DNA from 4 places in the Streptomyces sp. NPDC059010 genome. Region 3 is predicted to be linked to each of the others. Evidence: riboswitches for the same ligand, from Rfam matches in the RefSeq annotation. Region 3 holds a riboswitch; each other region holds the start of a gene.

Region 1 (4,571 bases), on a different contig from region 3:
CCGCGCAGCAGCATGGGTTCACTGCCGTCAGGCATCAGCGGGAGGTTGGTACGGGGTATTTCGATCTGGTTTCGACTGCTGTCAATCCGGCTTCTTCGACCACGGCTCTGGCCGGGTCGACCGAGGAGGAGCAGTTCCACTAGGTCGTGGGCGGGCTGCGGGCCGGTTGTGGCTGGTCGCGCCCGCGCGGCGGAGCCGCATATCAGCACAGCCCCGCGCCCCTTTGAGGGGCGCGGTCCCTCAGCCCTTTTCAGGAGAATCCCCATGTCCGCAACCGCACTTACACACTGGCTGCGCGTGCTCGCCGCTCCCGGTCACCGGCACGACGAGGTCCTCACCCCGGCCGCCCTGGACTTCGTCGGCCGGCTGGTCGGGGCCTTCGGGGAACGCCGACTGGAACTTCTCAAGGAACGGCGTCGGCAGGCGCTGCGCCTTGGCTCTGGCTCGCCGCTCGACTTCCCCATGGTCACCTCCGGCATCCGCGCCGATCCCAGCTGGCGTGTCGCACCGCCCGCCCCTGGGCTGGCCGACCGGCGCGTGGAGATCGCCGGGCCGCCGGATCGCCGGACGGCCGTCGACGCGCTCAATTCCGGGGCCGATGTGTGGATGGCGGACTTCGCGGATGCCACCGCCCCCACCTGGGACAACGTCATCGACGGCCAGCTCACGTTGATCGACGCCATCGAGAATCGCGAGCAGCCCGCCACCACCATCGTGGTCCGGCCGCGGGGCTGGCATCTCGATGAGGAGCATCTGGAGTTCGACGGCCGGCCCGTGCCCGCCGCTCTCGTGGACTTCGGGCTGTACTTCTTCCACGGTGCGCGGCGTCAGATCGACGCCGGTCACGGGCCGTACTTCTGCCTGCCGAAGCTGGAGAACCGGTACGAGGCCCGTCTGTGGAACGACATCTTCGTCACCGCGCAGGAACTCCTCGGCATCCCGCGCGGCACGGTCCGCGCCACCGTGCTCATCGAGACGATCACCGCCGCCTTCGAGATGGAGGAGATCCTCTACGAGCTGCGTGAGCACTCCTCCGGCCTCAACGCGGGCCGTTGGGACTATCTCTTCAGCCTGATCAAGACCTTCGGCCACCGCACCGACTTCCTGCTCCCGGAGCGCGGGCAGGTCACGATGACGGCGCCCTTCCTGCGGGCGTACACCGAACTCCTCGTGCGTACCTGTCACAAGCGGGGCGCGCATGCCGTCGGTGGTATGGCCGCCCAGGTGCCGGGCAAGGATCCGGCCGCTCACGAGGCGGCGGTCGCCAAGGTGCGGCTGGACAAGGAGCGGGAGGCGGAGGACGGCTTCGACGGATCCGGGGTCGCGCATCCCGGGCTGGTGGAGCTGTGCCGGGAGGTGTTCGACGGGGTCCTCGGGGACCGGCCCCACCAGATCGACCGTACGCGTGACGAGGTCGAGGTGACGGCGGCCGAGCTGCTGTCGGTGCGCCGGACCGGCGGGCCGCCGAGCGCCGAGGGTGTGCGAGCCAATGTCGCCGTGGCGCTGCGGTACTTCGCCGCCTGGCTGCGTGGGCGGGGTGCCGTCGCGCTGTACGGGCTGATGGAGGACGCGGCGAGCGCGGAGATCGCCCGGGTGCAGATCTGGCAGTGGCTGCGGCACCGGGTGGTCGAGCGGGAGACGGTGGTACGGCTGCTCGAAGAGGAGCTGGTTTCGCTGGGTGCGGAGGATCCGTGGGCGCCGTTGGACGAGATTCGCGCGCTCTTCGAACGCACCGCGATGGCGGGTGAGTTGCCGCTGTTCTTCACCCCGGACGCGTACACGCAGCACCTCGTGCGACGAGTGGAGGAGGGGGCATGAGCGGGGACTTCAGGCGCGTCGGCGTGGTAGGCGGCGGGCAGATGGGGGCCGGGATCGCGGAGGTCTGTGCCCGGGCCGGGCTGGACACCGTGGTGTGCGAGGCCGACGCCGTCGCGGCCCGGGCCGCCCGGGAGCGCGTGGCCGCCTCGTTGGAACGGGCCACCAGGCGGGGCAAGTTGACGGAGGCCGAAGCACAGGGCGCGCTGACGCGGCTGGTCTTCACCGGCTGTCCGGAAGACCTGGCGGATCGGCAGCTCGTCATCGAGGCCGTCGTCGAGAACGCCGACGCCAAGGTGGAGGTGTTCACCGCGCTCGACAAGATCGTGGCGGATCCGGCGGCGGTCTTCGCGACCAACACCTCCTCCCTGCCCGTGATGCGCCTCGCCATGGCCACCGGCCGCGCCGACCGCGTGGTGGGACTGCACTTCTTCAACCCGGTGCCCGTGCTGCCGCTGGTCGAGGTCGTCACCTCCCTGCACACCGCTCCGGAGACGGCCGCCGCGGTCGAGGAGTTCGCCACCGGGGTGCTCGGCAAGACGGTCGTCCGCTCCCGGGACCGCGCCGGTTTCGTCGTCAACGCGCTGCTCGTGCCCTACCTGCTGGCCGCGATCCGCATGGCGGAGTCCGGGTTCGCCACCGCGGCCGACATCGACGCCGGCATGGAGCTGGGCTGCGCCCACCCCATGGGCCCGCTGAGGCTGGCGGACCTGATCGGCCTCGACACGGTCGCCTCGATCGCCGAGTCGCTGTACGACGAGTTCAGGGAACCCCTGTACGCCCCTCCCCCGCTGCTCCAGCGGATGGTCGAGGCGGGACTGCTGGGCCGTAAGACCGGGCGAGGGTTTCACATGTACGGCACCGGCATCTAGGGTTGCCGGTGCAGCTGGTTCGCCCCGTCCGCCAGGCGGGATGCGTCGTAAGAGGGAACCCGGTGGGAATCCGGGACTGCCCCGCAGCGGTGAGCGGGAACGACCGCCGTCATACGCACTGGGTCCGACGTACCGGGCCTGGGAAGCGACGGCCAGTAGGTGTCCTCGGGTGATGAGGACGTGCCCGCGAGTCCGAAGACCTGCCAACTGCCCGTGCGCGGACGATTCCGCGCGCGGACATCCCGGTGACCCCGAGGGCGGGTCGGCGTGCATACCGAACGGGCGGCCAGGGGCCGTTGCCGTCCGGTTCCGTCACCCCTTCGCGCTCTCGTCCCCCGTCGCCGGGATCTCAGGGATTCATCTCGCGAAGGAGATCTCCGTGACCACCGAGTCCGCAGCCGCGGCAGCACGGACCACCGTGTACGGCTACCCCCGGCAGGGCCCGAACCGGGAACTGAAGAAGGCGATCGAGGGCTACTGGAAGGGCCGCGTCACCGCCGACGAGCTCCGCTCCACCGCGGCCGGCCTGCGAGCCGGCAACTGGCGGCAGCTGGCCGAGGCCGGCATCGACGAGGTCCCCACCGGGGACTTCTCGTACTACGACCACGTCCTCGACACCACCGTCATGGTCGGCGCCGTCCCCGACCGGCACCGGGACGCCGTCGCCGCCGACCCGCTCGACGGGTACTTCGCGATGGCGCGCGGCACCAGCGACGTGGCGCCGCTGGAGATGACCAAGTGGTTCGACACCAACTACCACTATCTGGTGCCCGAGTTGGGCCCCGAGACAGTGTTCGTGGCCGACTCCGCCAAGCAGGTCGCCGAGTTCGAGGAGGCCGTGGCCCTCGGTCTGACGGCCCGGCCGGTCCTGGTCGGCCCGGTGACCTATCTGCTGCTCGCCAAGCCGGCCCCCGGCGTGGCCGCCGACTTCGAGCCGCTCACCCTGCTCGACCGGCTGCTGCCGGTGTACGCCGAGATCCTCGCCGACCTGCGCGCGGCCGGCGCCCAGTGGGTGCAGCTGGACGAACCCGCCCTGGTCCAGGACCGCACCCCGGCCGAACTCAACGCCGCCGAACGCGCCTACCGCGACCTCGGCGCTCTCACCGACCGGCCGAAGCTGCTGGTCGCCTCGTACTTCGACCGGCTCGGGGAGGCGCTGCCGGTGCTGGCGAAGGCGCCGGTCGAGGGGCTCGCGCTGGACTTCACGGAGTCCGCGGCCGCCAACCTGGACGCGCTCGCGGCCGTCGGCGGACTGCCCGGCAAGCGCCTGGTCGCCGGTGTCGTGAGCGGGCGCAACATCTGGGTCAACGACCTGTCGAAGTCCCTCGCCACCCTCGGCACCCTGCTGGGCCTGGCCGACCGGGTCGATGTGTCGGCCTCCTGCTCCCTGCTGCATGTGCCGCTCGACGCGTCCGCCGAGCGGGACATCGAACCGCAGATCCTGCGCTGGCTCGCGTTCGCCCAGCAGAAGACGCGGGAGATCGTCACCCTCGCCAAGGGCCTCGCCCAGGGCACCGACACCATCGCCGCCGAACTCGCCGCCAACCGCGCCGACCTGGCCTCCCGCGCGGGTTCCCCGGTCACCCGGAACCCGGACGTCCGGGCGCGTGCCGCCGCCGTCACCGAGGCCGACGCGCGCCGCTCCCGGCCGTACGCCGAGCGGGCCGCGGCCCAGCGGGCCCACCTCGGTCTGCCGCTGCTGCCGACCACCACCATCGGCTCCTTCCCGCAGACCGGCGAACTGCGCACCGCACGGGCGGACTTGAGGGCGGGCCGGATCGACACGGCGGGCTACGAGGACCGCATCAGGGCCGAGATCCATGAGGTGATCGCCTTCCAGGAGAAGGCGGGCCTGGACGTCCTGGTGCACGGCGAGGCCGAACG
Region 2 (4,571 bases), on a different contig from region 3:
CTGCCGCTCAGGCCGTAGTCGGAGTCGTTGGCGATCTTCACGGCCTCGGACTCGTCGCCGTAGGGGAGGAGGCAGATCACCGGCCCGAAGATCTCCTCGCGGGCGATCCGCATGGAGTTGTCGACGTCCCCGAAGAGCGTCGGCTCGACATACCAGCCCCGCTCCAGCCCCTGTGGGCGCCCGCCGCCGACCAGGATCTTCGCGCCCTCCTCCTGGCCGATCCGGATGTAGTCGAGGTTCCTGCGCTGCTGCCGCTGCGCCACCAGCGGGCCCACCTGGGTCGCCGGGTCCAGCGGGTCGCCGACCACCAGCGCGCCGGCCGCCGCGGCGAAGGCCTCGGCGAACTCGTCGTAGCGGGAGCGCGGGAGCAGGATGCGGGTCTGGGCGACGCACGCCTGGCCGTTGTTCATCCAGGCCGCCGGGACGACTCCGGCGACGGTCGCCTCGACGTCCGCGTCCGGCAGGACGACGGCCGCCGACTTGCCGCCCAACTCCAGTGTCACGCGGGTGAGATTGCGGGCGGCGACCTCCATGACGCGCTTGCCGGCGGCCACCGAGCCGGTGAAGGAGACCTTGTCGACCGACGGGTGCCCGACGAGGTACTCGCTCACCTCGCGGTCCGCGGGAAGGATGGACAGCACGCCCTCCGGCAGCCCGGCGTCCTTCGCGATCTCGGCGAGGAGATAGGCGTCCAGCGGTGACTCGGGCGACGGCTTGAGCACGACCGTGCAGCCGGTGAGCAGCGCGGGGGCGAGCTTGGCGGCGGCGACGAACTGCGGGACGTTCCAGGGGACCACGGCCGCCACGACGCCGACCGGTTCGCGCCGGACGAGGATCTTGCCGAGGACGCCGTCGCGGGTCTCCTCGTAGGTGAAGTTCCGCGCGACCGTGATCGCCGCGTCCCAGACCATCATCGCGCCGAGGGCCTGGGCGAGGACGCTCCAGGAGTACGGGGAGCCGTTCTCGGAGGAGATCACGCGGGCGATCTCCTCGTGCCGTACGGCGATTCCGTCCTTGATGCGGGTGACGACCTCGATGCGCTCGTCGAGGCTCATCCGTGGCCAGGGCCCCTCGTCGAACGCCTTGCGCGCCACCGCCACCGCCCGGTCGACGTCGGCCGACGAGGCATGCGGGACGCGTCCGATGACCTCCTCCGTGTGCGGCGAGATCACCTCGATGACGTCCTTGCCCAGGGGGTCGGTCAACTCCCCGCCGATGAACAGCTGTCCGTGTTCCACGAGCTCGGTCATGGCCGACTGCCTCCCCGGAGCGCAACTCTGACGATCCATCAGATCTACGCACTGATACCAGTTCCGCCCCGAGTAGTCCACGGACCGCACGTAGATGACTCGGGCTCCCATCGGAACCTGTTCTAGTTATAGTGATCCGGTCGGCCGGAACGTGTCGCGGCGATTGGGGAACCCATGACGCAGATGTACGACCACGGCGGCGGCGTGAAGTCGATCCGGGTCCCCATCCCCGACAACCCTCTCGGCCACACCCTGGTGTACGTCGTCGACACCGACCGGGGCCCGGTGCTCGTCGACACCGGCTGGGACGACCCGGCGTCCTGGGACACCCTCGCGGAGGGGCTCGCGGCCTGCGGCACCGCGCCCGCCGAGATCCACGGCGTGGTGATCACCCATCACCACCCCGACCACCACGGCCTGTCCGGCAAGGTGCGCGAGGCCTCCGGCGCCTGGATCGCGATGCACGCGGCGGACGCGGCGATCGTACGGCGCACCCGGACGACGCGGCCCGAGCGGTGGTTCTCCTACATGGCGGCCAAGCTCACGGCGGCCGGCGCCCCCGACGCGCACGTGGCCCCGCTGCGCACCGCCCGCCGGCCGAGCACGCTCCCCGGCTTCTCCCCCGCCGCACCCGACCGCGAGATCGTCCCCGGCGAACTCCTCGACCTCCCCGGCCGCCGCCTGCGCGCGATCTGGACCCCGGGTCACACGCCCGGCCATGTCTGCCTGCACCTGGAGGAGGACCACCCGGCCCGGCTCCCGGGCCACGGACGCCTGTTCTCCGGCGACCATCTGCTCCCCGGGATCACCCCGCACATCGGCCTCTACGAGGACCCCGACGACACGACCGTCACCGACCCCCTGGGCGACTACCTGGCCTCCCTCGAACGTGTCGCCCACCTGTCCCCCGCCGAGGTCCTCCCGGCCCACCAGCACACGTTCACCGACGCGCCGTCACGCGTACGGCAGTTGCTGGACCACCACGAGTCCCGCCTCACCGGCCTCCTCACCCTCCTCGCCGAACCCCTCACTCCCTGGCAGCTCGCCGAGCGCATGGAGTGGAACCGCCCCTGGGACCAAATCCCGTACCCCTCAAGGAACATCGCGATCGCGGAGGCGGAGGCGCATCTGCGACGCCTGGTGAAGCTGGGGAGGGCGGAGGCGGTGACGGGGAGCGAGCCGGTGACGTACGTGGCGGTCTGAGGCGACGTCCGTGGCGGCTTGAGGTGACGTACGGGGCCGTTTAATACGTGCCCATGGAGCTCCTTCTCGCCGAACGCGCCTGTGAGCGCGTCATCATCGACTTCGTCCACCGCCTCGACCTCGGCGAACCGGCCTCTGTCGCCGAGCTGTTCACCGAGGACGGCGTCTGGTCCTGGCCGGAGGGCGATCGGTCGGTCGAGGGCAGGGACGCGCTTCGCGCGTACTTCGGCTCCCGCCCCGCCGACCGGCTCTCCCGCCGCATGATGTCCAACGTCCTCGTCACGGTCACGGCCCCGGACACGGCGACCGCGACCTCGTACTTCACGACCTACCGCGTCGACGGCCACGAGGGCGGCATCGTCCCGGCGGGCCCGCCCGTCCAGATCGGCCACTACGAGGACGCCTTCCGCAGACAGCCGGACGGCACCTGGCTGCTCACCTCGCGGACCCTCCACCTCCCCTTCGGCGGCCCCACCCCGAGGGCCGACGGCTGAGCCTCCTGTGCTGCGGGGGTCGCGCCGCCGGGCCCGACCGCCCGCCCGCACAGGCGCCCCTCAGGGGGCCGGTTACGGGCGGGTAGAGTGTCGGCGTCGTCATCACACCCGTACAGGGGGAAGCCGGTGCAAAACCGGCGCTGACCCGCAACCGTGAGCCTGCAACTGGCAAGCCGGATCGCCCGGTACGGATTCGTGACCGGCTCACGTACCCCGGCAGTGGGCCGGAGTGCGGCACCGTCGAGGTATACGGAGCCGAGCCGCCCGGGGGTCCTCCCTGTGCTGCCCGGTTCCCCTTAGGGAAGGGCACCCGCCGATCATGTACGTCCGCCGCAGCGCCGCGGTCCTGGCCGCCGTCACCGTGATCGGCGTCGCGACCCCGGTCGCCCAGGCCGCCACCCCGTCGCCGTCCGCCTCGCTCCCGGCCGGGCTGTACGGCACCACCGACCCGACGTACGACGGCGTCTGGCGCCAGTCGCTCGCGCTGATCGCGCAGAACCGGATGAAGCTGGAGCCGGCCGCCAAGGCGGTCGACTGGCTGGCCGGGCAGCAGTGCGCCGACGGGGCGTTCACGGCCTTCCGCGCCGACCCTTCCAAGGCGTGTGACGCCAAAGCCATGGTGGACACCAACAGCACGGCCGTCGCCGTCCAGGGCCTGGCCGCGGTCGGTGAGCGCGACACCGAGGTCAAGAAGGCGGTGACCTGGCTGAAGTCCGTGCAGAACAAGGACGGCGGCTGGGGCTACACACCTGGCGGAGCCAGCGACGCCAACTCGACGTCCGTCGTGATCGGGGCGCTCCACGCCTTCGGCGACGACCCCGCCGAGATCCGCAAGGACGGCAAGTCACCCTACGACGCTCTGCTGAAGCTCGCCCTGCCGTGCGCGAAGGGCGGCGCCTTCGCCTACCAGCCCGACAAGAAGGGCAAGCTGTCGGCCAACGCGGACGCTACGGCTGCGGCCGTCGTCGGCGCGCTGGGGATGGGCATATCGCCGCGGGGCGGTGAGAAGAAGGACATCGCCTGCACCGACGCGGCTGACCTCACTCCGGAGCAGGCTTCGGCCAACGGCGCCTCCTACCTGGCGGACGCCGTGGCGAAGGACGGCCACCTGAAGTCCGCCCTCGCCGGCGCCGAGGACCAGCCCGACTACGGCAACACCGCCGACGTGGTCGTCGCGCTCGCCGTACAGGGTGGTGCCTCGGCGGCCCAGAAGCCCCTGGAGTGGCTGGAGAAGAACGCCGCGGCCTGGGCGAAGCAGAGCGGCCCCGCCGCCTACGCCCAGCTGATCCTCGCCGCCGACGCGGCGGGCGCCGACCCGCGTGACTTCGGCGGCACGGACCTGGTCAAGCAGCTCAACGCACAGGGTCCCGCACCGCGGACGACGGCGGCGGAGTCGGCAAAGGCGTCCGAGCAGAAGGCGGACGACGACAACGGCGTCGGCGTCTGGTGGATCGTCGGCGTCTGCCTGGTCGCGGGCATCGGCGTCGGCTTCCTGCTGAGCGGCCGCACCAAGGGCCGTCGCCCGTGATCCGGCGCACGCTCGCCACGCTCCTGGCCGCGCTGGTCCTCCTGACCGGCGCGGCCCAGGCCGCCCAGGCGACCGGCTACCGCTACTGGTCCTTCT
Region 3 (4,571 bases):
CCAGATCTGCTGGCGGTGCCACTCGGAGAAGTCGTTCCCGCGTCTGCCGTACCGGTCGAAGCCCCGCCGGCCGGCCCACAGGTGCTCGGCCCGGGCCTGTGCGCGCCGGGCCGGGCCCGGGTGGACGTCGGTGTCGAGCAGTTCCCCGAAGCCGACCTCCAGGTTGTCCTGGAGCAGTCCGACGCAGGCCAGGGCGGAGACCACTTCGAGGGTGTCGCGGCGTGCCTGCGGGGACAGCGCGACGCCCTCGCGCAGCCGCCCCTCGCACAGCGCCTCGTCCCAGGTCTCCAGCAGCCACAGCCGCAGCGTGCCGCGGTCCCTGCTGCGGGTGTTCATGTGCTGCGGATCGTTGTCCGGCCGGTCGTGCTCCAGGGCTCCGTGGCGGTGCAGTTCACGGGCGATCTGGAGGTAGACGGGCGACTCGGTGACCTCGGCCGTCTCCACGATCCAGTCCACCCGGCGCTCGTCCGTCTCCGGGACGCGTGCCTGGACGAAGCGCAGGGCCTCCTCCTCGCCGAGCGGCTCCAGCTCCACGATCGCGGCGGAGGTGCTCTCCAGCGGGCTGTGCGGCCGGGAGGCGATGACGAGGGGCAGCTTCTCCTCGTGGGCGCGCTCGATGGCCCGCCGGATGATGTTGTCCCGGTTCTGCTGGAGGCCGTCGCCGAGCAGGGCCTCCTCCAGTCCGTCGGCGATGACGACCGGCTTGTCGTCGGCGAGCAGTTGCTGCCAGACCCGCTCGGTCTTGCCGCGGGCGAGGATGCCCCGGGGCGCCTCCTCGGCGAACCGCTCCCTCGCCATGCGTTCGAAGTTCAGGTCGCTTCCGTCGGTCGCGTCCCGCAGCCGGATCGGCACGGGCACGGCGTTCTGCTCGGCCAGCAGTTCGGTGAGCCGTACCAGTACGGCGGTCTTGCCCACGCCGACCCCGCCGACCAGCAGATAGGGCCGGCGGGTGTCGCGCTCCCGCAGCCGCTCGGCGATGACCTGGGCGATCTCCTCCCGGCCCACGATCTCGGCGGTGTCCGACCCGGCGGTGAGCACCAGCCCGCGCGGGTCGTCGCGGGCCTTCGCGAGGTAGCGCCGCTTGGTCCAGCGGTACCACCAGAACAGAAACAGGGTGGCGGCGATCGACGCGGTGAGCACCGGGCCGACGAAGCGCATGACGGTCTCGAAGCCCGCGTTCCTCCTCCGCCACTGTTCGAAGCCGGTCGTGTCCTGTGTGATCAGGATGTACACGCCCTCCGCGACCCAGGCCACCAGCGCGAGGGCGGCCACGATCCAGACGACCCGGGTGACGTTGGTGTAGGAGATCCAACGGCGCCATTTCCTGGGGCGGGTGGTGCCGCGTCGGGCCTCCCGATGGATCGTCATCGTGCGTCTCCTTCCGAGAGGGGCTCTCGAAACGGAGGGACCACGGGCGTCGGCACCTACCTCCATGGAAGCACTCCCGAGGCGCCCCGCAACCCGGCGGCCCCGGCGAAAACCCCAGGCCCGCGGTACTGCCCGTCCGGCAGACTCGGGGCCATGGACCTCGTGATCCGGCAGGCGGAACCCGGCGAGTACGACGCCCTCGGCGACATCACCGCCCGGGCCTATCTCCAGGACGGTCTCCTCGACTTCGGCGAGAGCGACGAGTACCTCGGCGAGCTGAAGGACGTGGCGAGGCGCGCGGCCGCCGCCGAGGTGCTGGTGGCCGTCGAGAACGGCCGGCTGCTGGGCGGCGTGACCTTCGTGCCGAGCGGTGGGCCCATGGCCGACATAGCCGGCCCCGGCGAGGCCGAGATCCGGATGCTCGCCGTCGACCACACGGCTCGCGGGCGCGGCGCCGGAGAGGCCCTGGTGCGCGCCTGCGTCGACCGGGCGAGGGCCACGGAGGGCTGTGTACGTATCGTCCTGTCGACCCAGCGCACCATGCACGGCGCGCACCGCATCTACGAACGTCTGGGCTTCGTTCGCACACCCGGCCGCGACTGGAACCCCGTCCCGCAGCTGGACGACATCACTCTCCTCACCTATGAGTTGACGCTCTGAAACCAGCGCGACACAACATCTGGGGGTGGCGTGGCGGGTGAGCACAAGATGTATGCTCGTCCTCGCTGTCGTCGCAGGGGAATCCGGTGCGAATCCGGAACTGTCCCGCAACGGTGTACTTGTGCATGTCTGTTCTCAGCAACGCCCTGCACAGGAGTCAGTCCGAGGACCTGCCGACAGCGCGCCCGGCCACCCGGCCGGTGCGCCCTGACGTCCGGGCCTCGTGGAATGGGCCGGTGGACGCGACGCCCCGTGCGCTCGTGTGCTGCCGCCTGCCCTCCGCAAGGCCCCCGTGCCGAGCGAGGGAGAGCCCCCACGTGACCATCGCGCCAGCAGACCCGGCCTCAGCCGCCCCGACCGTCCCTGCCGTCGCCCCCGACGAGGACGCCCCGGGAACCGCGCTGCTGCGGATCCTCACCGAGCTGACCGCCGACCTCCCCGACGCCGACGCCGGCCGGGTCGCCGCCGCCGCGCTGCGCGGCCGGTCCGCCCGCGCGGACGAGGCGGAGCTGCGCGAGCTGGCCACCGAGGCGGCCGCCGGTCTCATCTCCGAGGACCCCGCCTACAGCAGGCTGGCGGCCAGGCTGCTGACCATCTCCATCGCCGCCGAGGCCGCCTCGCAGGGTGTGACGTCCTTCACCGAGTCGGTCGCGGTCGGCCACCGCGAGGGTCTCATCGCCGACCGCACCGCCGAGTTCGCGCGTCTGCACGCGGCCCGTCTGGACACCCTGGTGGACACGGCCGCCGACGACCGCTTCGGCTACTTCGGCCTGCGCACCCTGCACAGCCGGTACCTTCTGCGGCACCCCCTCACCCGCAAGGTGATCGAGACGCCCCAGCACTTCATGCTGCGCGTCGCCGCGGGCCTCGCCGAGGACGACACGACCCGGTCGGTGGACGAAGTCGCCGCGCTCTACGGGCTCATGAGCCGCCTCGACTACCTCCCCTCCTCCCCCACCCTCTTCAACTCCGGCACCCGGCACCCCCAGATGTCATCCTGCTACCTCCTGGACTCCCCCCTGGACGAGCTGGACTCCATCTACGACCGCTACCACCAGGTCGCCCGCCTCTCCAAGCACGCCGGCGGCATCGGGCTGTCGTACTCCCGTATCCGCTCCCGGGGTTCGCTGATCCGGGGCACCAACGGGCACTCCAACGGCATCGTCCCGTTCCTGAAGACCCTCGACGCCTCCGTGGCCGCGGTGAACCAGGGCGGCCGGCGCAAGGGGGCCGCCGCGGTCTACCTGGAGACCTGGCACTCCGACATCGAGGAGTTCCTGGAGCTGCGGGACAACACCGGCGAGGACGCCCGGCGTACGCACAACCTGAACCTCGCGCACTGGATCCCGGACGAGTTCATGCGCCGGGTCAACGCCGACGAGCTGTGGAGCCTGTTCTCCCCGTCGGACGTGCCCGAGCTGGTCGACCTGTGGGGCGAGGAGTTCGACGCGGCGTACCGGAAGGCCGAGGCCGCCGGGCTCGCGAAGAAGACCATCCCGGCCCGTGACCTGTACGGCCGCATGATGCGCACGCTCGCGCAGACCGGCAACGGCTGGATGACCTTCAAGGACGCCGCCAACCGCACCGCCAACCAGACGGCCCTGCCGGGCCATGTCGTCCACTCCTCCAACCTCTGCACGGAGATCCTGGAGGTCACCGACGACGGCGAGACGGCGGTCTGCAACCTGGGCTCGGTCAACCTGGGCGCCTTTGTCGACCTGTCGACGGGTGACATCGACTGGGAGCGGCTGGACGCCACCGTCCGCACGGCCGTCACCTTCCTGGACCGTGTCGTCGACATCAACTTCTACCCGACCGAGCAGGCGGGCCGGTCCAACGCCAAGTGGCGGCCGGTGGGCCTGGGCGCGATGGGCCTGCAGGACGTCTTCTTCAAGCTGCGGCTGCCGTTCGACTCGGCCGAGGCCAAGGCGCTCTCCACGCGTATCGCCGAGCGCATCATGCTCGCCGCGTACGAGGCGTCCGCCGACCTCGCCGAGCGGTCCGGCCCGCTGCCGGCCTGGGAGAAGACCCGCACCGCCCGGGGCGTGCTGCACCCCGACCACTACGGCGTCGAGCCGACCTGGCCGGAGCGCTGGGCCGCACTGCGCGGCCGTATCGCCACGACCGGTCTGCGCAACTCCCTGCTGCTCGCCATCGCGCCGACCGCCACCATCGCGTCCATCGCCGGTGTCTACGAGTGCATCGAGCCGCAGGTCTCCAACCTGTTCAAGCGCGAGACACTGTCCGGCGAGTTCCTCCAGGTCAACTCCTACCTGGTCGACGAGCTGAAGGCGCTCGGCGTCTGGGACGCGCGCACCCGTGAGGCGCTGCGCGAGGCCAACGGCTCGGTGCAGGACTTCGCCTGGATCCCGGCGGACGTACGGGCCCTGTACCGCACGGCGTGGGAGATCCCGCAGCGCGGGCTCATCGACATGGCGGCAGCCCGCACCCCGTTCATCGACCAGGCCCAGTCCCTGAACCTCTTCCTGGAGACGCCGACCATCGGCAAGCTCTCCTCGATGTACGCGTACGCCTGGAAATCG
Region 4 (4,571 bases), on a different contig from region 3:
GTCCCCAGCGCCGGTTGGGGCCTGGTCCACAGGTGTTCATGGGCGCTTACGTCGTAACAGTGGACCGCACCATCGGCGGACACGATGGCCAGCAGCCCGCCGTCATCACTGAACTCGGCGTGTTCAGGAGCCGCTCCGCCGGTAAGACCCGGCACCTGCCACCAACTCGCCCGCCCCTCCTCCAACCCCGTCCACACCCGGGCGTGCGCCTCGCCGTCCCGGCTGACGGACGTGGTCACGGCCATGGAGCCGTCCGGGGTGACGTCGATGCTCGAAATGGGCTCGGACCCCTGCCCCTCATGTGCGGAGACCACCGACATGCCGCCGAGATAGGCCTGGAGCAGCGCCTGCCGCGCCTCCTTGCCGGGCGAGTTGTGCCACGCGGCCACCGCCAGCCGCGCGGCCATGCCCGGATCGGTCGCGGCGAGCCGGGCGGCGTCCTCCACCAGTCGCCTGGACGCCGCCGTCCGTACCCGTTCCTCCAGGGCCAGCCGCCCGAGCCACGTGTCCACCGCCAGGCACCCCGCCACCAGCGCCAGCACCACCATCACCGCCGCCGCCAACCGCCACCGCCGCAGGCCCCGTTGCTGATGCCGCCGACTGAGCTGCACATAGTCGCGCTCCGCCGTTGAGATGTCCGCGCGGCGATCCGGATCCTCCAGGCTCTCCACGGACGTGGCCAGCATCGAACCCCGCAGCAACGCCCCCGGCTCACCTCCCGTCTCCCTCCAGTGCGCCAGCGCCTGCAACAGCCGTTCCTGCCAGGCACGGAAGGCCCGGGACTCGTCCAGCCAGTCCCCCAGGCGGCCCCAGGAGCGGACCAGTTCCTCGTGGGCGAGGTCGACGATGGGGTCGTCGTCGGGGCCGTGGGTGATGCGGACGAGGTGGGTGCCGGTGGCCAGGGCCTCCGCGGCTGACCGGAGTTCGGGCGACAGGAGCGCGAGGCGGACCGGCTTGCGGGTGAAGCCGCCCGTGTCGTCGGGGCGGGCAAGCTGGGTGAAGAGGCGGCGGACCGGTGCGTCGCCCTGCACGGCGATGACGTCGCCGACCCGCTTCTCGGCATGTCCGGACAGGGCTCCGGCGACGCCGCCGAGGGCCTCGTAGCCGGCGTGGGTGAGGCGGATGCCCTTCTCGTGGGACCAGAGTTCGGTCAGGGCGAACTCCACCATGGGCAGGTGCCCCGGTTCGTCCTGCGCGTCGTCGACGATGCGTTCCGCCAGGCCGGGTTCGAGGGTGAGACCGGGGACGGTGCCCGCCGGTCCCTCGACGGCGCGCAGGAGTCCGGCTCGGCCCAGCGGAGCCACGACCTGGGCGCAGTCGCTGAGCACCCGGGCGGTGGCGGGGTCCGCCAGGTCATCGAGGGACGCGGAGCGCAGGGTGGCCAGGACGCGTAGGCGTTTCCCGTCCGCCGGGGCCGAGACCAGCGAGACCACCAGGCCCAGCAGTGCGCGGGCGGTGAGCGGTTCGGCGGCGACGGTCTCCTCCAACTGGTTGAGGAAGAGGACGTGGCCGCTCGGGCCGCAGTGGTCGAGCAGACGCAGCCCGAGGTCCGCCGGGCCGGGACCGTCGTCGGAGTCGAGCAGGTCCGCGAGCTCCAGGGCGCCTCGCTCCTGCTCGGCCACGCCGAGGCCGGGTTCCAGGACCGGGATCAGGGCCCGGGCCAGGGTGAGCGAGGCACGGGTGCCGGGCAGGGGGCGGATCTCCGAGACGGTGTGGCCCCGGGCCCGCAGGCGGGGCAGCACCCCGGCGCGCACGAGCGACGTCTTGCCGCTGCCGGACGGTCCGACGACCGGCACGACGAGGTGCCGGTCCACCGCGTCGAGCAGGCGTTCCGTCTCCTCCTCCCGGCCGAAGAACTGCTCGGCGTCCTCCTCCCGGAAGGCGTCGAGTCCGCGGTACGGACAGCGGCGCCGGCCCGGCTGGAGCGCGAGGAGGGCCTCCGCGGGGATGAGGTAGGCGGTGACCGAGTCGGGCCCCCGGTCGGTCGCGACCGTCATCCCGACGACGGCGCCGGACTCCTCGTCCCAGACCGGCGCTCCGCTGCAGCCGGGGGTGATGCGGTACGCGGTGCCGTCGGCCTCCATCGAGATCCAGCCCTGCCCGACCGCGCCGCGCAGCCGTCCGCCGATCCAGGCTCCGTGTTCGGCGGTGGCGGGGAAACCGAGGATGCGGAACCGGTGGTCCCAGACATCGCCGACTCCGGCGAGCGGGACGGGAGATGCGCCGCCCGGCGTCGCGGAGGGGACGGAAACGGGGGCGGGGGTGGGGACGGGGACGTCGGTCGCTTCGGACGCTGCCGCTTCGAGTGCCGCCGGTTCCGGGAGCCGCAGCAGCGCGATGTCGCCGGTGCCGTCGGGTGCCACCGGGCACCAGGCCGACACCGACGCCTCGTACGCCGCGGATCCGCGTTGCAGCGGGAACTCCACGGTGACCGGCCGGGTGGGGGCCGTCTCGTCCCGTGCGTCGGTACGGAGGGCGTCCGCCACGACATGGGCGCAGGTGGCGACGGTGCCCGGAGCGAGCAGGAATCCCGTGCCGACGGTCTTGCCGTCCGGCCCCCGCAGCCGGGCCACCGCTGGTCCGAGGGCCTCCGGGAAACGACCGGTCACATACGCCAACTGGCTTGTCCCTCCCGCGTGTTTTATCCCTGTACGCGTTATTCCAGAGGGTCGCGACCCACCGCCGCAAGCGGGTTGCGGAAGGCCGCCCCGCACAGGGGAATTGCCTCCCAAGTCGGACACCGGGGGCAGGTCGGCGTGGTAGCGGTGTGGGGTTCTGCACACTCCCCCATCGCAGGTCAACGGCAAGTTGACGCCCCTTCCAACCCCGTGGTGGACTGCCGGAGCCATGTACGGCGGCAGAAGAGGAAGCCGGTGTGAATCCGGCGCGGTCCCGCCACTGTGACCGGGGTAGATAGCCCCGGGAGCCAGGAACTCTCGTCGTCGGTCTCGTCGAACCAGGGCGTGGACACCCTGAGTGAGGACATAACGCGATGCTCGCCTGCCGATCGAGATGCACTGCCGGACCCACGTCCGGCACTGTCGGACCCGTGTCCGGCCCCTCGGCTGAACCCACGGTCGGCTGACCCCGATGCGTGCCGATCGCGTCTTCGCGTACGGCGCCGCCGCCGGACTCCTCGGTGACCTGCTGCTCGGCGATCCGCGCCGGGGGCATCCGGTCGCCGCGTTCGGGCGGGCCGCCGGGGCCGTGGAGAGGGTGTTGTGGCGCGACGACCGCGCGCGGGGTGCGGTGCACACCGTCGTGTGCGCCGGTGGCGCCGTGGCCGTCGGGGCGCTCGCCGCACGTGCCGTACGTATGTCTCCCGCCACCTCCGTCGCACTGACCGCCGCCGCCACCTGGGCCGTTGTCGGCGGAACGTCGCTCGCGCGCGAGGCCCGGGGCATCGGGCGTGCCCTGGAGGCGGGGGACGTCGAGGGGGCGCGGGCGCGGCTGCCGCATCTGTGCGGGCGGGATCCGCAGGCGCTGGACGCGGACGGGATCGCGCGGGCCGTGGTCGAGTCCGTTGCCGAGAACACCTCCGATGCCGTGGTGGGGGCGCTCGTGTGGGGGGCCTTCGGCGGGGTGCCGGGGCTGCTCGGGTTCCGGGCCGTGAACACGCTCGATGCCATGGTCGGACACAAGTCGCCCCGGTATCGGCGGTACGGGTGGGCCTCGGCCCGGCTCGACGACGTGGCGGGGTGGCCGGGGGCACGGCTCACCGCCGTACTCGCCGCCGTCGCCGGGGGTGACTCCCGGGGGGCCGTACGAGCCTGGCGTGACGATGCCGCCAAGCACCCGAGCCCCAACGCCGGGCCCGTCGAGGCCTCGTTCGCGGGGGCGCTCGGTGTGCGGCTGGGCGGGACGCTGTCCTACGGCGGGCGGGTCGAGCAGCGGCCCGTGCTCAACGCGGACGGGCGGACCGTCGGCACCTCCGACATCGAGCGTGCCGTACGGCTGTCGAAGCGCGTCGGCTGGCTCGCGCTCGGCGTCTGTGTCGCCGCGCGCCGTATCGCGAAGGGGCGTACGTCATGACGGGCGGTGGGCTTCTCGTCGCCGGTACCACCTCCGACGCGGGCAAGAGCGTCGTCACCGCCGGGATCTGCCGGTGGCTGGTGCGGCAGGGTGTGAAGGTCGCGCCGTTCAAGGCGCAGAACATGTCCCTGAATTCGTTCGTCACGCGCGAGGGCGCCGAGATCGGGCGGGCTCAGGCCATGCAGGCGCAGGCCTGCCGTGTCGAGCCGACCGCGCTCATGAATCCCGTGCTGCTCAAGCCCGGTGGCGAGCAGAGCAGTCAGGTCGTGCTGCTAGGCAAGCCGGTCGGTGAGCTGAGCGCGCGCGGCTATCACGGCGGGCGGCAGCAGAAGCTTCTCGGGACCGTGCTGGAGTGTCTCGCCGAATTGCGGGGCACTTATGACGCGGTGATCTGTGAGGGGGCCGGCTCTCCGGCCGAGATCAACCTGCGGCGGACCGACATCGTCAATATGGGCATCGCCCGCAATGCCGGGCTTCCGGTGCTCGTCGTCGGCGACATCGACCGCGGTGGCGTCTTCGCCTCCTTCTTCGGCACCGTC

The links. A riboswitch is a leader RNA that binds a small molecule or an ion and turns the genes downstream of it on or off. The one in region 3 is predicted to bind cobalamin.
Region 1: another riboswitch for cobalamin. It lies ahead of metE (5-methyltetrahydropteroyltriglutamate--homocysteine S-methyltransferase); the one in region 3 lies ahead of ACFWYS_RS12920 (ribonucleoside-diphosphate reductase subunit alpha).
Region 2: another riboswitch for cobalamin. It lies ahead of ACFWYS_RS19860 (prenyltransferase/squalene oxidase repeat-containing protein); the one in region 3 lies ahead of ACFWYS_RS12920 (ribonucleoside-diphosphate reductase subunit alpha).
Region 4: another riboswitch for cobalamin. It lies ahead of ACFWYS_RS06030 (cobalamin biosynthesis protein); the one in region 3 lies ahead of ACFWYS_RS12920 (ribonucleoside-diphosphate reductase subunit alpha).

Annotation. Positions count from the first base shown of each region.
Region 1 covers NZ_JBHYJA010000021.1:120,592-125,162, reverse strand. The annotation lists gene aceA (isocitrate lyase) at 1-143, shown strand, start outside; gene aceB (malate synthase A) at 265-1,818, shown strand; gene ACFWYS_RS23700 (3-hydroxybutyryl-CoA dehydrogenase) at 1,815-2,687, shown strand; cobalamin riboswitch at 2,686-2,910, shown strand; gene metE (5-methyltetrahydropteroyltriglutamate--homocysteine S-methyltransferase) at 3,067-4,571, shown strand, end outside.
Region 2 covers NZ_JBHYJA010000017.1:27,082-31,652, reverse strand. The annotation lists gene ACFWYS_RS19875 (aldehyde dehydrogenase) at 1-1,250, opposite strand, end outside; gene ACFWYS_RS19870 (MBL fold metallo-hydrolase) at 1,425-2,453, shown strand; gene ACFWYS_RS19865 (nuclear transport factor 2 family protein) at 2,507-2,947, shown strand; cobalamin riboswitch at 3,030-3,152, shown strand; gene ACFWYS_RS19860 (prenyltransferase/squalene oxidase repeat-containing protein) at 3,267-4,475, shown strand; gene ACFWYS_RS19855 (SCO2322 family protein) at 4,472-4,571, shown strand, end outside.
Region 3 covers NZ_JBHYJA010000010.1:134,757-139,327, forward strand. The annotation lists gene ACFWYS_RS12910 (ATP-binding protein) at 1-1,368, opposite strand, end outside; gene ACFWYS_RS12915 (GNAT family N-acetyltransferase) at 1,522-2,028, shown strand; cobalamin riboswitch at 2,064-2,221, shown strand; gene ACFWYS_RS12920 (ribonucleoside-diphosphate reductase subunit alpha) at 2,346-4,571, shown strand, end outside.
Region 4 covers NZ_JBHYJA010000004.1:236,464-241,034, reverse strand. The annotation lists gene ACFWYS_RS06035 (trypsin-like peptidase domain-containing protein) at 1-2,609, opposite strand, end outside; cobalamin riboswitch at 2,815-2,957, shown strand; gene ACFWYS_RS06030 (cobalamin biosynthesis protein) at 3,091-4,032, shown strand; gene ACFWYS_RS06025 (cobyric acid synthase) at 4,029-4,571, shown strand, end outside.